Regions from separate parts of the Pseudonocardia sp. T1-2H genome, predicted to be linked through region 2. Evidence: riboswitches for the same ligand, from Rfam matches in the RefSeq annotation. Region 2 holds a riboswitch; the other holds the start of a gene.

Region 1 (11,367 bases), 1.3 Mb from region 2:
GACCACGGCTACACGACGCTCTCCCGGGACGCGGTGCGCGAGCACGACCTGCTGGAGGTCCGCGAGAACGGGTGAGGTTCGGCCGATCGGCGGCAGTACCCCCGCTCATGGCCGACACCGACACCGAGGACATCCGCGAGGACTTCGGCGAGGCCGTCACCATGACGCCGAAGGAGCACCCCGGAGGGCACGATCGCCTTCACCTCCGGAGGGGAGCCCGGCGGCGGCTGCGGCGCGGACGGCCACGCCGCCCGCGCAGGCTCGCCGGCGCACCTGGCAGGCACGTCACCGGGCCAGCAGCTCGGCGACCGCGGCGTCGATGAACGCCGTGTCCACCGGGTTCGCCCCGCCGCCCGCGAAGTGCCCCCACACCCCGGGGATCACCCGCAGCTCGGCGTCCCGCATGTGCGAGACGGCCCACCGCTCGTCCTCCGGCGGGAAGTACAGGTCCTTCTCCGCCGGCATCACGATCGCCTTCGCCCGGATCGAGCCCAGGGCCTCCTCCGTGGAGGAGAAGCCGGGCGTGGTCCCGACGTCGCCCTGCCACCAGGTGTCGAGCATGGTCAGCAGGTTGTTCGGGTCCCGGCCGTCGAGGAAGAAACCCTCCCAGAAGCCGACGCAGAAGTCCTCCAGCGAGGTGTAGCCGAGCTCGCGCCAGACCTCGTCCCAGTAGAAGGCCTGGGAGAAGCCCCAGCCGGCGTAGATCCGGGCGAATGCGCGCAGCCCGGTCACCGGCCAGTCGTCCGGGGGGTACCAGCCGCCGTCGAACCCGACGGACGCGGTGAGTGCCGCCCGCAGCGAGTCGAGGAAGACCTTGTTGTGCGGGGCGGTCCGCGGGGACCCGCAGAACGGCAGCATCCGCTGCACCATCTCCGGGTGGCTGACCGCCCACTGGTAGGTCTGCCCCGCGCCCATGGACCAGCCGAGCACGAGCGGCAGGGTCTCGATGCCGAACGCCTCGGTGACGAGCCGGTACTGCGACTCGACGTTGTCCCGCACCGAGATCCGTGGGAACCGGGCCCGGTCCCACGGCGGTGGGGTGTTCGACGGCGACGACGAGAGCCCGTTGCCCAGCATGTTCGGCACGATGATGAACCACCGCGCCGGGTCGAGCGCCATGCCGTCGCCGATGAGCCACTCGTTGTCCCAATGCCGCCCGGAGTACCAGGTCGGGTAGACGATCGCGTTGCTCTTGTCGGCGTTCAGCTCCCCGTACGTCTGGTAGGCGATCGTCGCCGGGCGCAGCGTGGCGCCGCACTCCAGCGTGAAGTTCTGGATCTCGTGGACCTCGTACGGCGCCTCGGGTCCGGTCATGACGACACCGCGCAGCTGCCCCGGTCCCTGCGGGTCGGACCGCTCGCCGACGGCCGGATGTCGTCGTCGAAGATCGCCGTGGGCAGGTAGAGCGAGCAGCAGGCGTTCGGGATGTCGACGACGCCGGAGACCCGGCCCTCGATCGGCGCGGACCCGAGGAGCAGGTACGCCTGCGGCCCCGAGTACCCGAACTTCTCCAGGTAGGTGACGGCGTTGAGGCACGCGTTGCGGTAGGCGACCGTCGCGTCGTTGTAGAGCTGGGTGTCCGACTCGTGGTCCACGCCGATGCCGATGAAGGTCAGGAACTCCGAGTACCGCGGCTCGACGTTGCCCGGGATGAGGATGGGGTTGGTCGTGACGCCGTAGGTCTCCATGCCGCCCTTGATGAGGTCGACGTGGAAGTCGATGAACCCGCCCATCTCGATCGCGCCGCAGAAGGTGATCTCGCCGTCGCCCTGGGAGAAGTGCAGGTCGCCGCCGGAGAACAGGGCACCGGGGACGTGCACCGGGTAGAAGACGCGCGAGCCGCGGGTGAAGTTCTTGATGTCGTGGTTGCCGCCGTTCTCCCGCGCGGGGACGGTCCGCGCGCCGTCCCGGGCGATCGCGGCCAGCACGTCCCCGCTCGCGGTGCCGCCCAGCGTGTTCTCCTCGAGCGGGGGCAGGGCGAGCGCCGGCACGCGGTCCGGGTCCGTGGCGATCAGCGCCCGCTCGCGGGCGTTCCACCGGCCGAGGAGCTCGGGCGACGGCGCCGTCCCGAACAGGCCGGGGTGCGTGATACCCGTGTAGCTGACCCCCGGGATGTGCCGGGACGTGCACTTCTGCCCGGCGAAGTCCCAGATCGCCTTGTACGCGTCGGGGAAGCGGTCGGTGAGGAACCCGCCGCCGTTCTGCTTCGAGAAGATCCCGGTGTAGCCCCAGCCCTGGCCGGGTGAGTCACCGGTCTCCTGCGGGACGGGGCCGAGGTCCAGGATGTCGACGACGAGCAGGTCCCCCGGCTCCGCGCCCTCGATGGCGATGGGCCCGGAGAGCATGTGCGCGTGCGTGAGGTCCACGTCGCGCACGTCGTTCGCGGAGTCGTTGTTGCCGATCTGCCCGTCCGTCCACTCCCGGCACTCGACACGGATCGTGGAGTCCGGGCGGACGGTGACGGCGGGCGGGACGTCCGGATGCCAGCGGTTGTGGCCGGGGACAGCCTGGTCCCGCATGGAACGAGCCTGGTCGACGGAGAAGACGACGTCGGGCACTGAGACCTCCGGGCGGTGTGATCAGGGACGGGGAAGACGGGCGTGGCGGGGGTCGGTGCTCGTCGGGATCGCCTGCCGGCTGCGCCCGGGGACCCCGCCGACGACGGCCGGCGCGTCCGCGCTCGCGGCGCTCGTGTCCAGCGCCCGGCGCATCCCGGGGTCGAGGGAGCGCAGGGCCGGCGCGCCGAACACCCGGCGGGCCGGGGCCGCGCACTCCGGGCAGGACGCGGGCGCACCGGCGTCGGCCATGGGCCGGACCAGGTCGAACTCGCCGCAACGCGGACAGCGGAAGGCGTAGGTCGGCACGGCGGCTCCCTCGTCGAGAGTCTTACTGTCGATCTGAACTATTTCGATCGACACCGAATCCGTCAAGCACCGAGGGCCGCTCCCCCGCCTCGGCCGCCCCTGCGGGCTACTCCTCCTCGAGGTCGCCCTCGGTCTCCAGGTAGGCCTGCCGCAGCGCGTCCAGAGTGGCCTGCTCCGGCGCCTCCCACAGCCCGCGCTCCGCGGCCTCGAGCAGGCGTTCGGCCATGCCGTGCAGCGCCCACGGGTTGGACTCGGAGAGGAACTTGCGGTTGTCCGGGTCCAGGACGTAGGTCTCGCTGAGCTTCTCGTACTGCCAGTCGGCGACGACGCCGGTGGTCGCGTCCCAGCCGAACAGGTAGTCCACCGTCGCGGCCATCTCGAAGGCGCCCTTGTACCCGTGGCGGCGCATCGCCTCGATCCAGCGCGGGTTCACCACCCGCGCCCGGAAGACGCGCGCGGTCTCCTCGTGCAGCGTCCGGGTCCGGACCGCCTCGGGCCGGGTCGAGTCCCCGACGTACGCCTCGGGCGCAGAGCCGGTGAGCGCGCGGACCGTGGCGATCATGCCGCCGTGGTACTGGTAGTAGTCGTCGGAGTCCGCGATGTCGTGCTCGCGGGTGTCGGTGTTCTTCGCCGCCACCGTGATCCGCCGGTAGGCGGTCTCCATGTCGTCGCGGGCGGGCGCGCCGTCGAGCCCACGGCCGTAGGCGTAGCCGCCCCAGGTCGTGTAGACCTCGGCGAGGTCGGCATCGTCGCGCCAGCTCCGGGAGTCGACGAGCTGGAGCAGGCCCGCCCCGTAGGTCCCCGGCTTGGAGCCGAAGATCCGCGTGGTGGCGCGCCGCCGGTCGCCGGTGCGCTGCTCGTCGAGCGTGACGTGGGCCTTCACGAAGTTCTGCTCGGCGGTCTCGTCGAGGTTCGCGACGAGCTGCACCGCGTCGTCGAGCAGGGCCAGGACGTGCGGGAACGCGTCCCGGAAGAAACCGGAGATGCGGACCGTGACGTCGATGCGCGGGCGGCCCAGCTCGTCGAGGTCGATCACCTCGAGCCGGGTGACCCGGCGGCTGGCCTCGTCCCAGACCGGCCGGACGCCGAGCAGCGCGAAGACCTCCGCGACGTCGTCGCCGCTCGTCCGCATCGCGCTGGTGCCCCAGACGGACAGGCCGACGGAGCGCGGGTACTCCCCGTCGTGGTCGCTGCGGTACCGCTCGACCAGCGACTCCGCCATCGCCAGCCCGGTCTCCCAGGCGAGCTTCGACGGGACGGCCTTCGGGTCGACGGAGTAGAAGTTCCGGCCGGTCGGGAGCACGTTGATCAGCCCGCGCAGCGGTGAGCCGGAGGGACCGGCCGGGATGAACCCGCCGTTCAGCGCGTGCAGCACCCGCGCGATCTCCTGCGAGGTCTCCGCGAGCCGCGGGATCACCTCGTCGGCGGCGAACCGCAGGATCGTCTCCACCGTTTCGGCGACGCCGGACCCGGCCACAGACCCCGACTCGGGCGGCGCGAGACCCCGACTCGCGGGGGTCTCGGCGCCATCCCCGCGAGTCGCGATCTGCGACCCCGCGAGTCGGGGTGTGAGACCGCGCGAGTCGGGGTCACGGCCCGCGCGAGTCGCGGTCTGGGCCCGCGCGAGTCGGGACGCGACGATCCCCGGCGCGGCGCCGGCATCCCAGGCGGCAGCCTCCATGTCCGCGACGAGGGCGTGTGCGAGGGCCTCCACCTCGTCGACCCTGGCCTTCTGCTCGCTCCCGTCCTCGACGAGCCCGAGCGCCTCGCGCAGGCCGGGCACGTTCTGCTCGCCGCCCCACATCTGCCGGGCCCGCAGCATCGCGAGGACGAGGTCCACCCGGGTGTCCCCGGTCGGCGCGAGCCCGAGGACGTGCAGACCGTCGCGGATCTGGACGTCCTTGATCTCGCACAGCCAGCCGTCGACGTGTAACAGGAAGTCGTCGAACTCGGCCTCGTGCGGGCGCTCGGACAGCCCGAGGTCGTGGTCCAGCTTGGCCGCCTGCATCAGCGTCCAGATCTGCTGGCGGATCGCCGGCAGCTTGCCCGGGTCCAGCGCGGAGATGTTCGCGTGCTCGTCGAGGAGCTGCTCGAGGCGGGAGATGTCCCCGTAGGTCTCGGCGCGGGCCATCGGCGGGATCAGGTGGTCGACGAGCGTGGCGTGCGCCCGGCGCTTGGCCTGCGTGCCCTCGCCCGGGTCGTTGACCAGGAAGGGGTAGATCAGGGGCAGGTCGCCGAGCGCGGCGTCGGTGCCGCAGGAGGCGCTCATCCCGAGCGTCTTGCCGGGCAGCCACTCGAGGTTGCCGTGCTTGCCGATGTGCACGACGGCGTCGGCGCCGAACCCCCCGTCGCTCACCGGCGCGGCGAGCCAGCGGTAGGCCGCCAGGTAGTGGTGCGACGGCGGCAGGTCCGGGTCGTGGTAGATCGCGACCGGGTTCTCGCCGAACCCGCGCGGCGGCTGCACGATCAGCGTGACGTTCCCCGAACGGAGCGCCGCCACGACGATGTCCCCGTCCTGCACGTAGAGCTCGCCGGGCGCGGGTCCCCAGTGCTCCTCGACGCCCGCGCGCAAATCCTCGGGCAGGGTGTCGAACCAGCGCCGGTACTGCACCGCGGAGATGCGGATCGGGTTGCCCGCGAGCTTCTCCTCGGTGAGCCAGTCCGGGTCCTGCCCGCCCGCCTCGATGAGCGCGTGGATCAGCGCGTCGCCGTCCTGCGCCGTGACGCCCGGGAACTCGCCGACGTCGTAGCCCGCCTCGTCCATGGCCTTCAGCAGGGCGACGGTGCTGGCCGGCGTGTCCAGCCCGACGGCGTTGCCGATGCGCGCATGCTTGGTCGGGTACGCGCTCAGCATCAGCACGATCTTCTTGTCCGCGTTCGGGATGCGCCGCAGCAGCGCGTGCCGCACGGCGATCCCGGCGACCCGGAGCGCGCGCTCGTGATCGGGCACGTAGACGCTGAGCCCGTCCGCGTCGATCTCCTTGAACGAGAACGGGACGGTGATCAGCCGGCCGTCGAACTCCGGGACCGCGACCTGCGTGGCGACGTCCAGCGGAGACAGCCCGTCGTCGTTGTCCTCCCAGGTGGCGCGGCTGGAGGTGAGGCACAGACCCTGCAGGATCGGGACGTCGAGCGCGGCGAGCTCGGCGACGTCCCACTCCTCGTCCTCGCCGCCGGCCTGCGCCGAGGCGGGCTTGGTGCCGCCCGCCGCGAGCACCGTGACGATCATGGCGTCGGCGTCCCGGAGCGTGTCCAGCAGCGCGGCCGGGGCCTGCCGCAGCGACGCGCAGAAGATCGGGAGCGGCCGCGCTCCCTTGGCTTCGATCGCCCGGCAGAGCGCCTCGATGTAGGCGGTGTTCCCGGCGATCTGCTGGGCACGGTAGAAGAGCACCGCGACGGTCGGCCCGTCGATCTCGGCGGCGGGCCGCTCGAGGACCCCCCACTCCGGCAGCGCGACCGGCGGCGCGAAGCCCTCACCGGTGAGCAGGACGGTGTCGCTGAGGAACGCGTGCAGCTGTGCGAGGTTGTCCGTGCCGCCCTGCGCGAGGTAGGTGTGCGCTTCCGCCGCGACGCCCGCGGGGACCGACGACAGCGCCATCATCTCGGCGTCCGGCGCCATCTCGCCGCCGAGCGCGACGAGCGGGGTGTCGGAGCGGCGCAGGACGTCCAGCCCCTCCTCCCAGTACCGGTAGCCGCCGAGCACCCGGACGACCACGACGTCCGCCTCGGCCGCCATGGCCGGGAGCTCGTCGAGCAGCACGCGGTTGGGGTTGGCGAGCCGGTAGTCCGCGTCCGAGGCGCGGGCCGAGAGCAGGTCCGTGTCGGACGTCGAGAGGAGCAGGATCACCGGGAGCACTCCCGGCGCGCGGCACAGCACGTCACAGCTACAGCCTTCCTCGGGATCCTCGTCCCAGGTCAGAACGGTCGTGCGCGCGGGCGCGCACAGGTGCGTGGGGCAGTGTCCTGGCTCCCGGATCGGTGCTCGCCCCGGCCTTCCCGACCCTCGCGGACCAGTGGCGTGTGGCGGGGTTCGCTCCCCGGTGACAGTGGCGGGACCGCGCCGGACTCGCACCGGCTTCCTGGACCCACGCGCCCTATGTGGTTGTCGCAGACCACTGTCCGCAACGAGCTGACCGCGCGTCAAGCCGACGGGGCGTGTTTACAGTGACCCCGTGCCCCTCCCGGTCCGGACCCGCGCCGACGCCTGTCCCGGCGTCCTCGCGCCGCACGACGCGGCCGACGGCGCGCTCGCCCGCGTCCGGCTGCCGGGCGGGGTCGTGACGGCGGCCCAGCTCCGGGTGCTGGCCTCCTGCGCGGAGGATCTCGGCGACGGCGCGGCGCACCTGACGTCGCGGGGGAACCTGCAGCTCAGGGGCCTCGACCGGGACGATCCGCGGCTGGTCTCCCGGTTGGTCGACGCCGGTCTCGTCCCCGCCCCCTCGCACGAGCGCGTGCGGAACGTCCTGGCCTCTCCGCTGAGCGGTCTGCACGGCGGTCTGGCGGACGTTCGGGGGCTCGCCTCCGCCTTCGACGAGGGCCTGTGCACACGTCCGGGCCTCGCCTCGCTGCCGGGCCGGATCCTCTTCGCCTTCGACGACGGGCGGGGGACGTGGCGGCGGAGGAGCCGGACCTGTGCTGGGTCGCCACGGATCCGTCGGAAGGGTTCCTGCAGGTCGCGGGGGTGACGACGGACGTGAGGGCCAGCCGGCAGGACGCGCCCGGGCTGCTGCTCACCGCCGCTGAGGTGTTTCTCACGCTGCGCGCCGCGGACGAGGTTCAGGCCTGGCGCGTCCGGGAGCTTGCCGATGCCCCGGGACGGATCGCCGCCGCGCTTGACGAAGATCACGATGCCGGGAGCGGCAGCGACGTCCCGGGGCGGGCCGGCTCCCCGGATCGTGATCACGCTGCGCCTGTCGGGCCGATCGGCGAGCGCGCGCTGGGCGTCGCACCCGTGCTCGGGGAGCTGTCCGCCGGGCAGCTCCGCGCGCTCGCGGACACGAGCGACCCCGCGATCGTCACCCCGTGGCGCACGATCGTCCTCCCCTCCCCCGCGCCGGGCGCCCGCGACGCCCTGCGCGCCGGCGGTCTCGTCGTCGACCCCGACCACCCCGCCCTCGGCGTCAGCGCCTGCGCCGGGCGTCCGGGCTGCGCGAAGGCCCACGCCGACGTCCGGGCGGACGCCCGAGCGCTCCTCGAGCTGGGGGTCACGACGACCGCCCACGTGGTCGGCTGCGAGCGACGCTGCGGCGCGCCGCACGGACCGCACACCGACGTCGTCGCCCGGCCCGACGGCCGCTACGCGATCGACGGCACACCCGTGCCGGACCTCCTCACCGCACTCGCAAGGACTCAGCCATGAGCACCGACTACCTCCGCGACGGCGCCGAGATCTATCGCCGTTCCTTCGCCACGATCCGGGCGGAGGCGGACCTGACGGGCCTGCCCCCGGACGTCGCGTACCTGGCCGTCCGCATGATCCACGCGTGCGGGCAGGTCGATCTCCCCGCGGACATCGGCTACTCGGCGGACGTCGTCGGGCAGGCGCGCGAGGCACTGCGCAACGGTGCCCCGATCCTCTGCGACGCGATGATGGTCGCCTCCGGCGTCACCCGGGCCCGGCTGCCGTGCGACAACGAGGTGCTCTGCACGCTGCGCGATCCCCGGGTCCCGGACCTCGCGCGCGACCTCGGGACCACCCGTTCGGCCGCCGCGCTGGAGCTGTGGCGGGACAAGCTCGACGGCGCCGTCGTCGCCGTCGGGAACGCGCCGACGGCCCTGTTCCACCTGCTCGACATGATCGACGCCGGCGCGCCCCGGCCCGCCGCGGTCCTCGGCATCCCGGTCGGCTTCATCGGCGCCGCGGAGTCCAAGCAGGCCCTGTCCGAGCGCACCGACCTGGAGTTCCTCGTCGTGCACGGCCGTCGCGGCGGTTCCGCGATCACCGCCGCCGCGCTGAACGCGCTGGCCAGCGAGCAGGAGTAGCCAGAGATGTCAGTACCGCGCCCCGGAACCCTGTACGGGGTGGGCCTCGGCCCCGGCGATCCCGAACTCGTCACGATCAAGGCTGCCCGGCTGATCGGCGCCGCCGACGTCGTCGCCTACCACTCCGCGCGGCACGGCCGCTCGATCGCGCGTCGGATCGCCGAGCCGCATCTGCGGGGGGGCCAGATCGAGGAGGCGCTGGTCTACCCGGTCACCACGGAGACCACTGACCACCCCGGCGGCTACCAGGGCGCGATCGACGAGTTCTACGCCGAGGCCGCCGAACGCCTCGCGGCACACCTGCAGGCGGGCCGGGACGTCGTGCTCCTCGCCGAGGGGGACCCGCTCTTCTACGGCTCCTACATGCACATGCACAAGCGGCTCGCCGGGCGCTTCCACGCCGAGGTGGTCCCGGGGGTCACCTCGGTGAGCGCCGCCGCGGCCGCGCTCGGCCAGCCGCTGGTGGAGCGGGACGAGGTGCTCACGATCCTGCCGGGGACGCTGCCGCGCGAGGAGCTGGCGCGGCGCCTGGCGCAGACGGACTCCGCGGCCGTCATGAAGCTCGGCCGCACCTTCGGCAACGTCCGCGGCGCCTTCGCCGACGCCGGGAAGCTCGACGACGCCTGGTTCGTCGAGCGCGCCACGATGGACGGGCAGCGCACCGGGCGGCTGGCCGACGTCGACCCCGGGTCGGTTCCCTACTTCTCGCTCGCGGTGCTGCCGGGCGAGGTCGCCTCCTCGGTCCCGGACGAGGTGTCCGAGCAGCCGCGCGTCGGTGAGCAGGTGGTGCAGCAGCCGCGCGCGGGGACCGGCGAGGTCGTCGTGGTCGGCACCGGTCCCGCGGGCCGGGACTGGCTGACCCCGCAGGTGGCGGCCGCCCTCGCCGCCGCGGACGATCTCGTCGGGTACGGGCCCTACCTCGATCGCGTCCCGCCGAACCCCCGGCAGACCCGGCACGCCAGCGACAACCGCGTCGAGGCCGAGCGGGCCGCGCACGCGCTGGACCTGGCCGCGTCGGGCCGGTCGGTGGCCGTCGTGAGCGCCGGCGACCCGGGCGTCTTCGCGATGGCGACCGCGGTGCTCGAGGTGGCGTCGGGGGAGAAGTACCTGGGCGTCCCGGTGCGGGTGCTGCCCGGGCTGACCGCGGCCCAGGCCGTCGCCGCGGCCGTCGGGGCCCCGCTGGGGCACGACTACGCGATGATCTCGCTGTCCGACCGGCTCAAGCCCTGGGACGTCGTGGCGGCCCGGCTGGCCGCGGCAGCGAAGGCGGACCTCGCGATCGCGATCTACAACCCGCGCTCGAAGGCCCGCCCGTGGCAGGTCGGCGCGGCCCGCGACGTCCTGCTGGAGCACCGCGCCCCGCAGACCCCGGTGGTCCTCGGCCGGGACGTCGGGGGGGCCGGCGAGCGGATCACCGTCACCACACTGGCGGACCTGGACCCGGAGCAGGTCGACATGCGCACCCTGCTGATCATCGGCTCGTCCACGACCCGGGTGGTCATCCGCAACGGCCGCACGACCGTCTTCACCCCGCGCAGTTATCCCAGCTCGGGCGGGGTCGTGAGCGCGTAGCCCCGTTCTAGAAGGGCTACGCACTCACCGGGGGTTCGGACGTGCACGAAGCCGGGTGGGAGCGGCGGCCGGCTGACGATCACGACCGGGAGATCCAGGGCGCGGGCCGCCTCGAGTTTCGCGGCGGTCATGGCGCCGCCGCTGTCCTTCGTCACCAGGACGTCGATCGCGTGCTCCCGCATCAGGGCCAGCTCGCCCTCGACGGTGAACGGGCCGCGGTCGAGGACGGCGTACATGCGCCGCGGTGTCGGGCCGGACGGCGGGTCGACGGAGCGGACGAGGAACCAGAGGTCGTCGAGGCCCGCGAAGGTCGCCAGGTCCTGACGACCGGTGGTGAGGAAGATCCGGCGCCCGAGCCCCGGGAGGACCGCCGCCGCCGCAGCCAGGGAGGGCACGCACGTCCAGCCCGGATCCACCGCCCACCCGGGGCGGCGCAGCAGGACCAGTGGGATCCCCGTCGCGCGGGACGCCGCCGCCGCGTGTGCGGTCATCTGCGCCGCGAAGGGGTGGGTCGCGTCGACGATCACGTCGGTCCCGGACTCCCGCAGGTACTCGATCAGGCCCGGCACGCCGCCGAACCCGCCGATCCGCACCTCCCCCGGCGGCAGCACCGGCTCGCGCACGCGCCCGGCCAGCGACGACGTGACCCGTGCCCGCCCGTCCAGCAGCGTCGCGAGCCCACGGGCGTCGGAGGTCCCGCCCAGGACGAGGACCCGTGGGCCCGTCATCGCAGGTCAGCCGGGTTCGTGCGGACGCAGACCGGTTCCGGCGAGGCTGCGCGCGCACAGGTCAGCGGCATCGGGTGTCGGAGTAGAGGTGGCTGTCCGGGAACTGCTCCGCCGCCAGCGCGGGCCCGACGATCACGACGGCGGTCCGCTCGATGCCGGCGTCGTGCACCGCGTGCGCGATGTCGTCGAGCCGCCCGCGCAGGACGATCTCGTGCTCGCGC
Region 2 (11,367 bases):
TCGTCGTCGAACGCGGCCCAGAGCACCGCCCGCGGGCTGAGGAACGGCGGCGCGTCCAGCTCGTCCGCCAGCGCGGTGAAGCGCGGTCCGCTGGCGGTGGTCAGCGCGCGGAAGGCGGCGGTGCCGTGCCCGGGGATCCAGGTCGCCGCGGACCGGGCCGTGGTGTGCGTGGCCAGCGCGGACTCGGCCTCGAGCAGGACGACGGAACGGTGGGCGGCGATCTCGTAGGCGATCGAGGCGCCGGCGATGCCGCCCCCGATCACGACGACGTCGGGAGTGCGCACGGGCCCACGCTAACCGGGCCGGAGATCGTCGCGGTCAATTCGGTGGCGGGGACCGCGGACACCGTCCTACGGTTCCGGCCGTGAAGTTCTTCCTCTGAGACCCCGGGGCCCCGCCCCGCTCGCGGCCGCGCGTTCTGCGCCGCCGCGGTCTCGTCCGACGTCCCGTGTCCGTCCCGGCCGTCGTCGTGGTCATCCGCCCGGCTCGTCGCCGAACGACCCCCCGCGGCCACACACTCGGAGGTACCTCATGCGAACCACCCCAGTCGAATCCCAGGCCGATCAGGCGGCTCCGGCGAACCGCGCCGCCCGACGGGCCGCCGCCAAGGGCAAGGACGTCCCCGGCACCCCGGGGCTCCTTCCCCACCGGCGCACGACCGGACGCAGCAGCACCAAGCCCGCGCACGCCCGCGCGGACTTCGCGGCCCGCCGCAGCGGCTGACCCGGCGCAGGAGGGTCGTTCCCCCGGGAAGCGACCTTCCTGCCGTCCCGGGTCCGGTGTGGAAGGCTGGGCGACGTGTCGGAGTGCGACGTCTGGTGGGCCCGCCCGATCGACCCCGAGGGGGCGGCCGCGCTGGTCTCCCTCCTCGACGATCACGAGTCGGCACGGCTGCGCGCCTTCCGCAAGGAGATCGACCGCGGCCGCTACCTCGCCGCCCACGCCCTCGCCCGGATCGTCCTCGGCGAGCACGTCGGCGCCGATCCGGCGGCGCTCACGCTGGATCGGACCTGCCGCTGCGGCAAGCCGCACGGCAAACCGCGCCTCGCCGGCGGCGGGCCCGAGTTCTCCTTGACGCACTCCGGCGAGCGGGTCGGGGTCGCGGTGTCCGCGGACGGGCCGGTCGGCCTGGACGTCGAGCAGCTTCGGCCGCTCCCGGACCTCGACGGCCTCGCCGGGCACGCCCTCTCCCCCGCCGAGCTCCGCGCGCATCCCCCCGCGGACCCGGCCGCCTTCCTCACCACCTGGACCCGCAAGGAAGCCCTGCTCAAGGCCACCGGCGAGGGGCTCTCCAGCCCGATGTCGTCGATCACCCTGAGCCCCGCGGACGGCCCCGCCGCGGTCCGCGAGTGGACCGGCGGGGACGCGCCGGACGGCCCGCTCTGGCTCGTCGACCTCCTCCCGGACCCGGAGCATCCCGGCGCCCTCGCCGGGTTCGGCGCGGCCGCCCCGCGGATCCGGATGCACGACGGGGACGCGCTCCTCCGCGGCCTGATCGTCGCCGGCCCGTGACCCCTGCCGCGGAACGCGCCGCCTCGGACCAGGCCCGGCTCGTCGCGCGACTGGGCCTGGAGACCGACCCGCTGGAACTCGCCCTCCCGGACCTCGGCGTCGTCCGCGGATTCGCCACCCGCGGCACCGGCACCCCGCTGGTCCTCCTGCACGGCGCCACCCTCTCCGCCGCCTGGTGGCTCCCGCTCCTGCCACATCTGACGGGCCGGACCGTCGTCGCGCTCGACGCCCCCGGTCACGGGCTCTCCGACGGCCTGCCCGACGAGGACTTCTCCCTCCGCGAGGTCCTGGTCACGCTGACGACGGCCGCGGTCCGCGCGACGGGCTCGGAGCGGGCGGTGCTGGTCGGCAACGCGCTGGGCGGCATGGCCGCCGCGTGGACCGCGATCGACGCACCCGCCCTGGTCGAACGGCTGGTGCTCGTCGGAGCACCCGGCGTCGCGTTCTCCGGCGGCCGGGCGGACGCGCTGCTCGGCGCCCTGGCCGTCCCGGCGACCGCGCGGGTGCTGCTCACCAGCCCGACACCACCGGCCTGGTACACCTCCCGCCTGCGCAGGTCCCTCGCCGAACCGGCCCTGGACGACTGGCCGGAGCTCGGCGACCTGGCCTACCACGCCTCGCGGCGGTCGGGGTTCCGGCACACGGTGCCGCGGATGCTCCAGCAGCTGCTGGACTTCCGCACGCCGCGTCCGAACATGGCGCTCACCGCCCCCGAGCTGCACGCCCTGCCGCCCATGACGTACCTGCACGGCCGGGACGAGGCGTTCCTCCCCTACGTCGCGGCCCGGGTCGCGCTCGCGGTGATCCCGGAGGCGGAGGGCAAGCAGGTCGACGGCGGCCATGTCCCCTGGCTCACGGACCCCACCCCGCTCGTCGCGGCGCTCTGACGCCCGTGTCACTCCCAGCCCGCGCCATGGCTCCACGACGCGAATCCCGGGATCCGCGCGGGCGGGATCAGTCGACGGGTCGCCAGGGGCGCGGGGGCAGGACCGGGAGCCCGCTCGGCGAGCACTGGCCGCCCCGCTCCCCCGCCACCCGGAAGACCAGCCAGCCGAGGAGCGCCGCCAGGATCGAGCCGGCGAGGATGCCGATCTTCGCCTCGCTCTGCAGCAGCGGGTCCTTCAGGGCGAGCTCGGTGACGAACAGCGCCACGGTGAAGCCGATCCCGGCGAGCGTCGCACCACCCGCGAGCTGGCCCCACCGCAGCGTGTCCGGCAACCGGCCGATCCGGGCTCGTAGCGCGATCCAGGTTCCCAGCGTCACGCCGATCGGCTTGCCGACCACGAGGCCGACGACGATCCCCCACGTGATCGGCGAGCCGAGCGCCGCCGTCAGCGTCGTCCGGTCGAGCACCACGCCGGCATTGGCCAGCACGAACATCGGGACGATCACATAGCTGCTCCACGGCTGGATCCTCAGCTGCAGCCGCTCGTTCGGCGAGACCGCCTCGGTCACGGCCGCCTGCGCCGCCAGGGCGCGCGTGGGCGTCGGGTCGACCAGGAAGCTCTTGCCCGCCAACAGCGCGCGGCGCATGTCCTGCCGGCGCGGCGCGTAGGCGTTGACCAGCAGACCGAGCGCGACGCCGACGACGCTCGGATGCACCCCGGACGCCAGGACCGCCACCCACATCACGACGCCGATGGCCGCGTAGAACGGCGTCCGCCAGAACCGCACGAAGCGCAGACCGAGCAGCGCGGCGAACAGCACCAGCGCTCCCATGAGCGCGGCCACGTTCACCCGCTCGGTGTAGAAGAACGCGATCGCGAGGACGGCGCCGATGTCGTCGACGATCGCCAGGGCCAGCAGGAACACCCGCAGCTGGTCCGGGCACCGCGGCCCGACGAGGGCGAGCACGCCGAGCAGGACGGCGGTGTCCGTGGAGATCGCGATGCCCCACGCGTTCTGGCCCTCGCCGCCGTAGTTGAACAGCAGGAAGAGCAGCGCGGGCACGCACAGGCCGCCGACCGCTGCCATCGCCGGGGTCGCGACGGCGCGGAAGCCCCGCAGCTCGCCGAGCGTCATCTCCCGGGAGATCTCCAGGCCGACGCTGAAGAAGAACAGCACCATCAGCCCGTCGTTGACCCAGTGCCGCAGGTCGAGCGCGAGCTCGGCGCCACCCAGGGCCATCGCGAGCCGGGTGTGCCAGAACTCCTCGTAGGACGGACCGAGGTTCGCCCACACCAGCGCGAACGCGGCCGCGCTGATCAGGAGCACCGCCGACCCGGATTCGGTGCGCAGGAACTGCCGCGCGGCACGAGACAGCTCCCCGCGCTCCGTTAATGTCGTCACCACGGCCACCGCGACATCGTGCCCCACCGCCGCCGGTCGCCGGGCCCGCCGACCCGACGAGTGCGAGGAGCCCACGATCAGCAGTCAGCTGGACCCGCAGATCGGGCCCTACGACCACCTGCAGGGTGAGGCGGGCGCCGAGCTTCTCCCTCGTCGAGTACGGGGACTTCGAGTGCCCCTACTGCCGCGAGGCCGCACCCGTGATCGAGAAGGTGCGCGAGGAGCTGGGCGACCGGCTGATGTTCGCCTTCCGGCACTTCCCGCTGTTCGAGCTGCATCCGCACTCCCTCGCGGCGGCGTGCGCGGCCGAGGCGGCGTCGGTCTACGGGCGCTTCTGGCCGATGCACGCCCGCCTCTACGCCCCGGGCCCGCCCCGGCTGACCCAGCGGGACCTGCGCGAGCATGCCGAGGCGATCGGGATGGACAACCCGGACAAGGCGATCTGGCCCGCCAGCCAGAACTTCGAGGACCGGGTGGAGGCGGACTTCAACTCGGGCGTGCGCAGCGGCGTGCGCGGGACGCCCACCCTGTTCGTCAACGGCGAGCAGTACCGCGGCCCCGTCTCCGTCGACGCCCTGCTGGACGCGCTCACCTCCTGAACCCGGACTGTCGGTCCCCCGGTGAAGAATGGGTCCGTGCGGTGGGTGTTGCATCTCGACATGGACGCGTTCTTCGCGTCGGTCGAGCAGCTGACCCGCCCGACGCTCGCGGAGCGGCCCGTCCTCGTCGGCGGCACCGGCGGGCGCGGCGTCGTCGCCGGAGCGAGCTACCAGGCGCGGGTGTTCGGGGTGCGCTCGGCGATGCCGATGGGCCAGGCCCGGCGGCGCTGCCCGCACGCCACCGTCCTCCCGTCCCGGTTCGAGCTCTACAAGACGATCTCCGGCGAGGTCATGGCCGTCCTCGGCGAGGCCGCCCCGGTGCTCGAGCCGGTGTCCCTGGACGAGGCGTTCCTGGAGCCTCCCGCCCTGGTCGGGGCCTCACCGGCGGAGGTGCGCGAGTTCGGCACGGCGCTGCGGGCGGCGGTGCGCGAGCGGACCGGGCTGCCCGCGTCCGTCGGGGCGGGCTCGGGCAAGCAGGTCGCCAAGATCGCGTCCGAGCTGGCGAAGCCGGACGGGCTGCGGGTCGTCGCGGCCGAGGAGGAACGCGCGGTGCTCGACCCGCTGCCGGTGCGGTCACTCTGGGGCATCGGGCCGGTGGCCGAGGCGTCGCTGCGCAAGGTCGGCGTCGAGACGATCGGTGGCCTCGCGGCGATGGACCTGCGCGAGGTCACGGGCGTGCTCGGCTCCGCGGTGGGCACCGAGCTGCACCGGCTCGCCCGCGGGATCGACGAGCGGCCGGTCGCGCCGCGCGGCGCCGCCAAGCAGATCAGCGCGGAGACCACCTTCGAGCACGACCTGACGGCGATGCGCGACGTCCTGCACCATGTCGCCCGGATGACGGCGGCGGCGCACCGCAGGCTGGTCGTCGACGGGCGGGCGGCGCGCACGGTCACGGTGAAGGCCCGCAACGCGGACTTCACCACCGCCAGCCGCTCGGAGACCACGGCCTACGCCAGCACGGACCTGGGCGCGCTCACCGCCGTCGCGCAGCGGCTGGCCGAGGCCGCGGTGCCCGAGGGCGGTGTCCGGCTGGTCGGGGTGTCGCTGTCCGGGCTGGGCGAGACTCCCCCGCCGACGCTGTTCGAGGCGCTCCCGGCGTTCGAGGGGCCGCCGGTGAACGACCCGGACGAGGCCGGGGACGTGCCGGTGACCGTCGACGAGCCCGGGGTGGCGCCCGGCGGGCGGCACGCCCCGCCGGATCCGGACGCGCCCTGGCGGGCGGGCGACGACGTGGCGCACGCCGAGTACGGGCACGGCTGGGTGCAGGGCGCCGGGCACGGCCGGGTCACCGTCCGGTTCGAGACGCGGGCCACGGGGCCGGGGCCGGCCCGGACGTTCGCGTCGGACGATCCCGCGCTGAGCCGGGCGGACCCGCACGCGAGCTGGCGGACGGACTGAGCTCGTCGGCCCGACCGGCCGCAAACCGCGGCGGCGCCCGGACCGGCGAGGCTCAGGCGGAGAGGCGTCCGTCGAGCCGTTCCCCCGCCGGCACGGCCTCGGTGCTCCGCGGAACGGGCAGCGGGATCGCCGGTGTGGGCCCGGTGATCTCCGCGGCCACGGCGGCGAGCCGCGAGCCGTCGCACCAGGGTGCCCCCACCCGCAGCGTCGTGAGCGCGAGCGCCACGCCCGAGGCCGAGGCGATCGCGCCGCAGCGTTCGAGCAGCTCGGCCCGGGCCCGGTCCCCGGCGCACCAGGCGGTGGCGAGGGTCCGCGCGAGCCGGACGAAGCCCTGCAGGTCCGCGGTCTCGCCAGGGACCGACGAGGGCAGCAGGGAGGGCTCCCGCAGCCAGACCCGGCCGTCGCAGCCGATCACGACCGCCGCGGGCCCGACGGCACCGTGCACCGTGCCGTCCGCCTGCCGCGCCAGCAGATCCCGCCCGACCGCACGCAGCACGACCGCGGCCTCACCCGCACCGAGCACCGGCCCCCGGGCCAGCAGGCGCTCGAGCACCACACCGTTCATGACCGATCTCCCTCGCCTTCGAGAGGTTCTCGAACGTCCGAGGTGAGATGTTACCGGGCGGTATGGGAGGTCAGGCGTCCTTGTCCGCGACGCCCGCCGCGTCGAAGGTCGCGACGTCCGCGAGCGCCCGCGCCGCGCCCTGCACGACGGGCAGCGCGAGCAGGGCGCCCGTGCCCTCGCCCAGGCGCATCCCGAGGTCGAGCAGCGGGGTGAGCCCGAGGTGCGCGGTGGCGAGCCGGTGGCCGGGCTCGGCAGACCTGTGACCGGCGACACAGTAGCCGATCGAGTGCGGCGCGAGGACCGAGGCGACGAGTGCCGCCGCGCCGGCGTTGACGCCGTCGAGGATCACCGGGACCCGCAGCGCCGCGCCGCCCAGGATCAGCCCGGCGAGGCCCGCGTGCTCGAGCCCACCGAACGCGGCGAGCAGCCCCATCCCGTCGGTGGGGTCCGGGCCGTGTCGTTCCAGGGCCCGGCGCACGACGTCGGTCTTGCGGGTGAGCGTCTCGTCGTCGATCCCGGTGCCGCGGCCGGTCGCCTCGGCGGGATCGGCGCCGGTGACCGTGCAGATCAGCGCGGCCGCGGCGGTGGTGTTCGCGATGCCCATGTCCCCGGTGACGAGGCAGCGGTTGCCCGCGGCGACGAGGTCCCGGGCGGTCTCGATGCCGGCCTCGACGGCCTGTCGCGCCTGCTCGCGGGTCAGCGCCGGGCCTGCCGTCATGTCCGCGGTGCCCCGGGCGACCTTGCGCGGCAGCAGGCCGGGCACGGGGTCCAGGTCCGCGGCCACCCCGACGTCGACGACGCAGACCTCGGCCCCGAGCTGCCGCGCGAACGCGTTCACGACGGCCCCGCCGGCCAGGAAGTTCGCCACCATCTGCCCGGTGACCTCCTGTGGCCACGGCGTGACGCCCTGGGCGTGGACGCCGTGGTCCCCGGCGAACACGGCGACGGCCGCGGGCTCCGGAACGGGCGGCGGGCAGCTGCCCGCGATCCCCGCGAGGTCGACGGCCAGGTCCTCGACCCTGCCGAGCGAGCCGCGCGGCTTGGTCATCCGGTCCAGTCGGTCCCGGGCCGCCGCGCGCGCCTCGGCGTCCGGCGGCCGGATCGCGGCGACCGTCTCCTCGAGCAGGTCCACCGGCTCCTCGCCGGGCAGCGCACGGTGCCCGAAGCGCTCCGAGTGCACCGCCCAGGCCAGCGGGCGGCGCCGCGCCCAGCCGGCCGTCGCGAGCTCGGGCTCGTCCGGGAACTCGCGGACGTGCCCGAGGCACAGGTACGCGATGACGTCGAGGTGCGCCGGGATGCCGAGCAGCGTGCGCAGCTCGCCGAGCCCGGCGTCGTCGAAGAAGCTGACCCAGCCGACCCCGAGGCCCTCGGCCCGCGCGGCGAGCCACAGGTTCTGCACGGCGAGCGCCGCGGAGTACGGGCCCATCGTCGGCTGGGTGAAGCGGCCGAGGGTGTGCCGGCCGCCGCGCGTCGGGTCGCAGGTGACGACGACGTTGACCGGGGTGTCCAGGATCGCCTCGATCTTCACCGTGCGGAACGCCTCGGCGCGGGCCCGGGGCAGCGACGCGGCGTAGGCGTCGCGCTGGGCGGCGACGAGGGCGTGCACCCGCTCGCGGACGCCGCGGTCCCGGACGAGCAGGAAGTCCCAGGGCTGGGAGAAGCCGACGCTCGGGGCGGCGTGCGCGGCCTGCAGCACCCGGTGCAGGGCCGCGTCGTCGACCGGCTCGTCGGGGAGGAACCCGGTGCGGACGTCGCGGCGGCCGTTGACGACGTCGTAGAAGTTCGGCACGTCGGCGGTCACCAGGGCAGCGGGGTCAGGCGCGGGGGCACGATGGACACCCCGGGGACGGTACGGACCGTGAGCCCGGGGACCGCGACCCGCAGGCCGTCCGCGACCGCGGTGAACGCCGGATGGTCCGCCGGGTCGCCGGGGACGGCGAGCACGGCCGTCGAGCCGGGGCTCAGGCGGAACCAGTCCTCGATCACCGGCACCGACCCGGCGAGACCGGTAATACGCTCGACCCGCCAGGCCTCGGTGTAGAAGAAGAGCGTCGACTCCGCCGGCACCGCCGGGACGAACACGACGTCCGCCGCGGCCAGCACGTCCGCCGCCTCCGGGGCGAGCGACTCGGGCTCCCCGGGTCCGACGCCCAGCACCACCAACACAGCATTGTTCCGACCGTCGCCGGTCATCCTGGCCTCCTCGAGGGTCCGCGCCCTCCTCCGTCGACACCGTGCGACGGCCGGAGTGTCCTGGCTCCCGGATCGGCGTCTCGTCCCCGGCCTTCCCGCCGGTGTTGCGGCAGTGGCCACGCAGGTGGGGACGCACTCCCCGGTGACAGTGGCGGGACCGCCCCGGACTCGCACCGGGTTCCTCCACTGCCGTCGTGCGTCGAGACCATCACGCGGACGGCCCGGGGTCAAGCCGTCAGGCCCCCGCGGTGAGCCCCGCCACCGGCCCGATGACCACGATCGCGGGCGGGCTGATCTCGTGCTCCGCGACCTGCTGCGCCACGGTGGCGAGCGTCGCCCGGACCGTCCGCTGGATGCGCGTGGTGCCGTCCTGGATCACCGCGACCGGGGTGTCCGCGGGGCGCCCGTGCTCCACCAGTGACGCCGCGAAGAGCCCGATCCGCTCGACCGCCATCATCAGCACGACCGTGCCCTTCATCCGGCCGAGAGCGGGCCAGTCCACGAGGCTGCGCGGGTCGTCCGGGGCGACGTGCCCGGACACCACGACAATCTCGTGCGCGACGCCGCGGTGGCTGACCGGGATCCCGGCGACGGCCGGCGCGGCGAACGCGCTGGTGATGCCGGGGACGACCGTGACGGGCACCCCGGCCTCGCTGCAGGCGATGACCTCCTCGAAGCCGCGGCCGTAGACGAACGGGTCCCCGCCCTTGAGCCGGACGACGAACCTCCCGGCCCTGGCGTGCTCGACCAGCAGCTCGTTGATCCGCTGCTGGGCCATCGCGCGGCCGTAGGGGATCTTGGAGGCGTCGATGACCTCGACGTGCGGGCCCAGCTCGTCGAGCAGGTCCCGCGGGCCGAGCCGGTCCGCGACGACGACGTCCGCGCGGGACAGCAGCCGCCGGCCGCGGACGGTGATCAGCTCCGGGTCGCCGGGGCCGCCGCCGACCAGCGCGACGCCGGGCAGCACCGGGTCCGCGGAGTCGTTCACGACCCCGGACTGCAGCGCCTCGACCAGCGCGGTGCGCACGACGGACGAGCGGCGGTGCCGGCCGCGGGCGAGGACGCCGACGGTCAGCCCGTCGAACTCGCCGGTGGCGGGGGTGACGGCGGTGCCCTTCGACCCGTCGTCCGCGCGGACGCAGAAGATCCGGTTGCGCTCGGCCTCCGCGCCGACGGCCAGGTTCACCGTCGGGTCGTTCGTGCAGGCGACGACGTACCAGGCGCCGTCGAGGTCCCCGACCTCGTAGCGGCGCTCGGTCCAGGTGAGCTCCCGGGCGGACGCCATGCCCTCGACCGCCGGGGTGACCTCGGGCGACACGACCTCGACGACGGCGCCGGCCGCGATCAGCCGGGTGACGCGGCGTTGCGCGACCTGCCCACCCCCGACCACGACGACGCGGCGTCCGGCCAGGTCGAGGCCGACGAGGTACTGGTCGTGCTCGCTCACATCAGGTCCTTCCCGGGTGTCCACGCCCGGTTCGCGGGGGATGTCTCCGCCGGTGCGGGGGTCCGACTCCCGGATGCGCCCCTCGGTGGGCGCCCGGTCACGGTGGCGGGACCGTCCCGGTGTCGCACCGGGTTCCGCCGCGCCGACTGGGGAGATTCTATCGGCGCTGCTCCGGTGGCCGGAACCCGAACGGCGGAGCGGAAGGAGTGAGCCCGCTGACGTGCCCCGCCCGCTCATGATCACTACGCCGGACCGGTTCCGGCCGCAGGTGGCCGGTACCGGTCCCTCGCGCCGATCATCGCCCGGCGACCGCGACGGCGACCGTCACCCCGTCGCCCCTCGTCTTGGGCACCACCAGCACGGCCCCGGCACCGGCCGTGACCAGCGCGGCGGCCTCGGCGACGCTGGGCGTCCCGACCGCCTCCTCGACCCGTCCGCTGGGCGAGGGCACGACGCAGGCGGCGAGGAGCGGCGCGGGGTGCAGCCGCAGCACCGCCGGCGCGATCGCCTCCCGGATCCCCGGCTCGTCCTTGCCCTCGACGCTCGCGAACAGCGCGTCCCGCAGATCCAGCCCGTACTCGCCCGCGACCTGCTCCAGCACCGCCCGCACCGCCGCCGCGCTCACCCCCCGCCGCGCCCCGATCCCCACCACCTGTGCGCGGCGTTTCGCGCTAGAACGCGAATCGCCGCTCACGACCCCACCTGAGCTGCGGCGACGAACCTCGCGACGGCACCGGGGTTGCCGGCGGGATGCGTGTGCAGGAACGACGCGTGGGCCCCGCCGTGGACGAAGCCCTCCGGTTCGGCGCCCCGCCAGCCCCAGGCCGGCCGCTCGCCGGCGCGGGGCGTGACCGCGCAGTGGTGGAACTCGTGCCCGCTCACCCGCTCGCCCGCCGCGAACAGCGCGGACCCGGTGAGCGCGACGGCCTCGCGGTAGCCGAGCGTCAGCCGTCCGGTCATCGCGGCGGAGGCCGGCAGGACGTCGCACATCTCGACGCCGTCGAGGTCCCGGCACAGGTAGAGCAGGCCGCCGCACTCCGCGTGGATCGGCGCGCCCGTCGCGGCGAGCTCGCGGATCGCGGTGCGCAGCGGGGCGTTCCCCCGAGCGCGACGACGTGCTCCTCCGGGAACCCGCCGGGCAGGACCAGCGCGGACGTGCCGTCGGGGAGCTTCTCGTCCCGCAGCGGATCGACGAGGACGACGTCGGCCCCCGCCGCGTCCAGCAGCTCGACGTGCTCGGCGTACCCGAAGCTGAACGCCGCCCCACCGGCCATCGCCACGACCGGGCGGCGGCCCTGCGGTTCACCGGTTCCCGGTGACCACACCTCGCCGCCCGGGAGCGGCTCGGCCACCGCGAGCACCGC

The links. Region 2 has a riboswitch for cobalamin ahead of WBK50_RS20015 (SAM-dependent methyltransferase). Riboswitches for the same ligand answer to the same signal wherever they lie in the genome.
Region 1: linked by a shared signal. The riboswitch ahead of cobN (cobaltochelatase subunit CobN) and the one ahead of WBK50_RS20015 (SAM-dependent methyltransferase) in region 2 are both predicted to bind cobalamin.

Annotation. Positions count from the first base shown of each region.
Region 1 covers NZ_JBBPCL010000001.1:2,799,082-2,810,448, reverse strand. The annotation lists gene WBK50_RS14015 (helicase-related protein) at 1-75, shown strand, start outside; gene WBK50_RS14010 (alpha/beta fold hydrolase) at 286-1,314, opposite strand; gene fmdA (formamidase) at 1,311-2,558, opposite strand; gene WBK50_RS14000 (FmdB family zinc ribbon protein) at 2,580-2,864, opposite strand; gene cobN (cobaltochelatase subunit CobN) at 2,971-6,711, opposite strand; cobalamin riboswitch at 6,801-6,968, opposite strand; gene WBK50_RS13990 (hypothetical protein) at 7,037-7,549, shown strand; gene WBK50_RS13985 (hypothetical protein) at 7,546-8,223, shown strand; gene WBK50_RS13980 (precorrin-8X methylmutase) at 8,220-8,846, shown strand; gene WBK50_RS13975 (precorrin-2 C(20)-methyltransferase) at 8,853-10,418, shown strand; gene WBK50_RS13970 (cobalt-precorrin-6A reductase) at 10,385-11,146, opposite strand; gene cobM (precorrin-4 C(11)-methyltransferase) at 11,208-11,367, opposite strand, start outside.
Region 2 covers NZ_JBBPCL010000001.1:4,072,170-4,083,536, forward strand. The annotation lists partial or broken gene WBK50_RS19970 (NAD(P)/FAD-dependent oxidoreductase) at 1-284, opposite strand, end outside; gene WBK50_RS19975 (hypothetical protein) at 532-723, shown strand; gene WBK50_RS19980 (4'-phosphopantetheinyl transferase family protein) at 799-1,512, shown strand; gene WBK50_RS19985 (alpha/beta fold hydrolase) at 1,509-2,399, shown strand; gene nhaA (Na+/H+ antiporter NhaA) at 2,467-3,801, opposite strand; gene WBK50_RS19995 (DsbA family protein) at 3,927-4,400, shown strand; gene WBK50_RS20000 (DNA polymerase IV) at 4,461-5,798, shown strand; gene WBK50_RS20005 (hypothetical protein) at 5,851-6,363, opposite strand; gene cobT (nicotinate-nucleotide--dimethylbenzimidazole phosphoribosyltransferase) at 6,434-8,164, opposite strand; gene WBK50_RS20015 (SAM-dependent methyltransferase) at 8,161-8,556, opposite strand; cobalamin riboswitch at 8,588-8,781, opposite strand; gene cobA (uroporphyrinogen-III C-methyltransferase) at 8,792-10,003, opposite strand; gene WBK50_RS20025 (cobalamin biosynthesis protein) at 10,299-10,697, opposite strand; partial or broken gene WBK50_RS20030 (cobyrinate a,c-diamide synthase) at 10,694-11,367, opposite strand, start outside.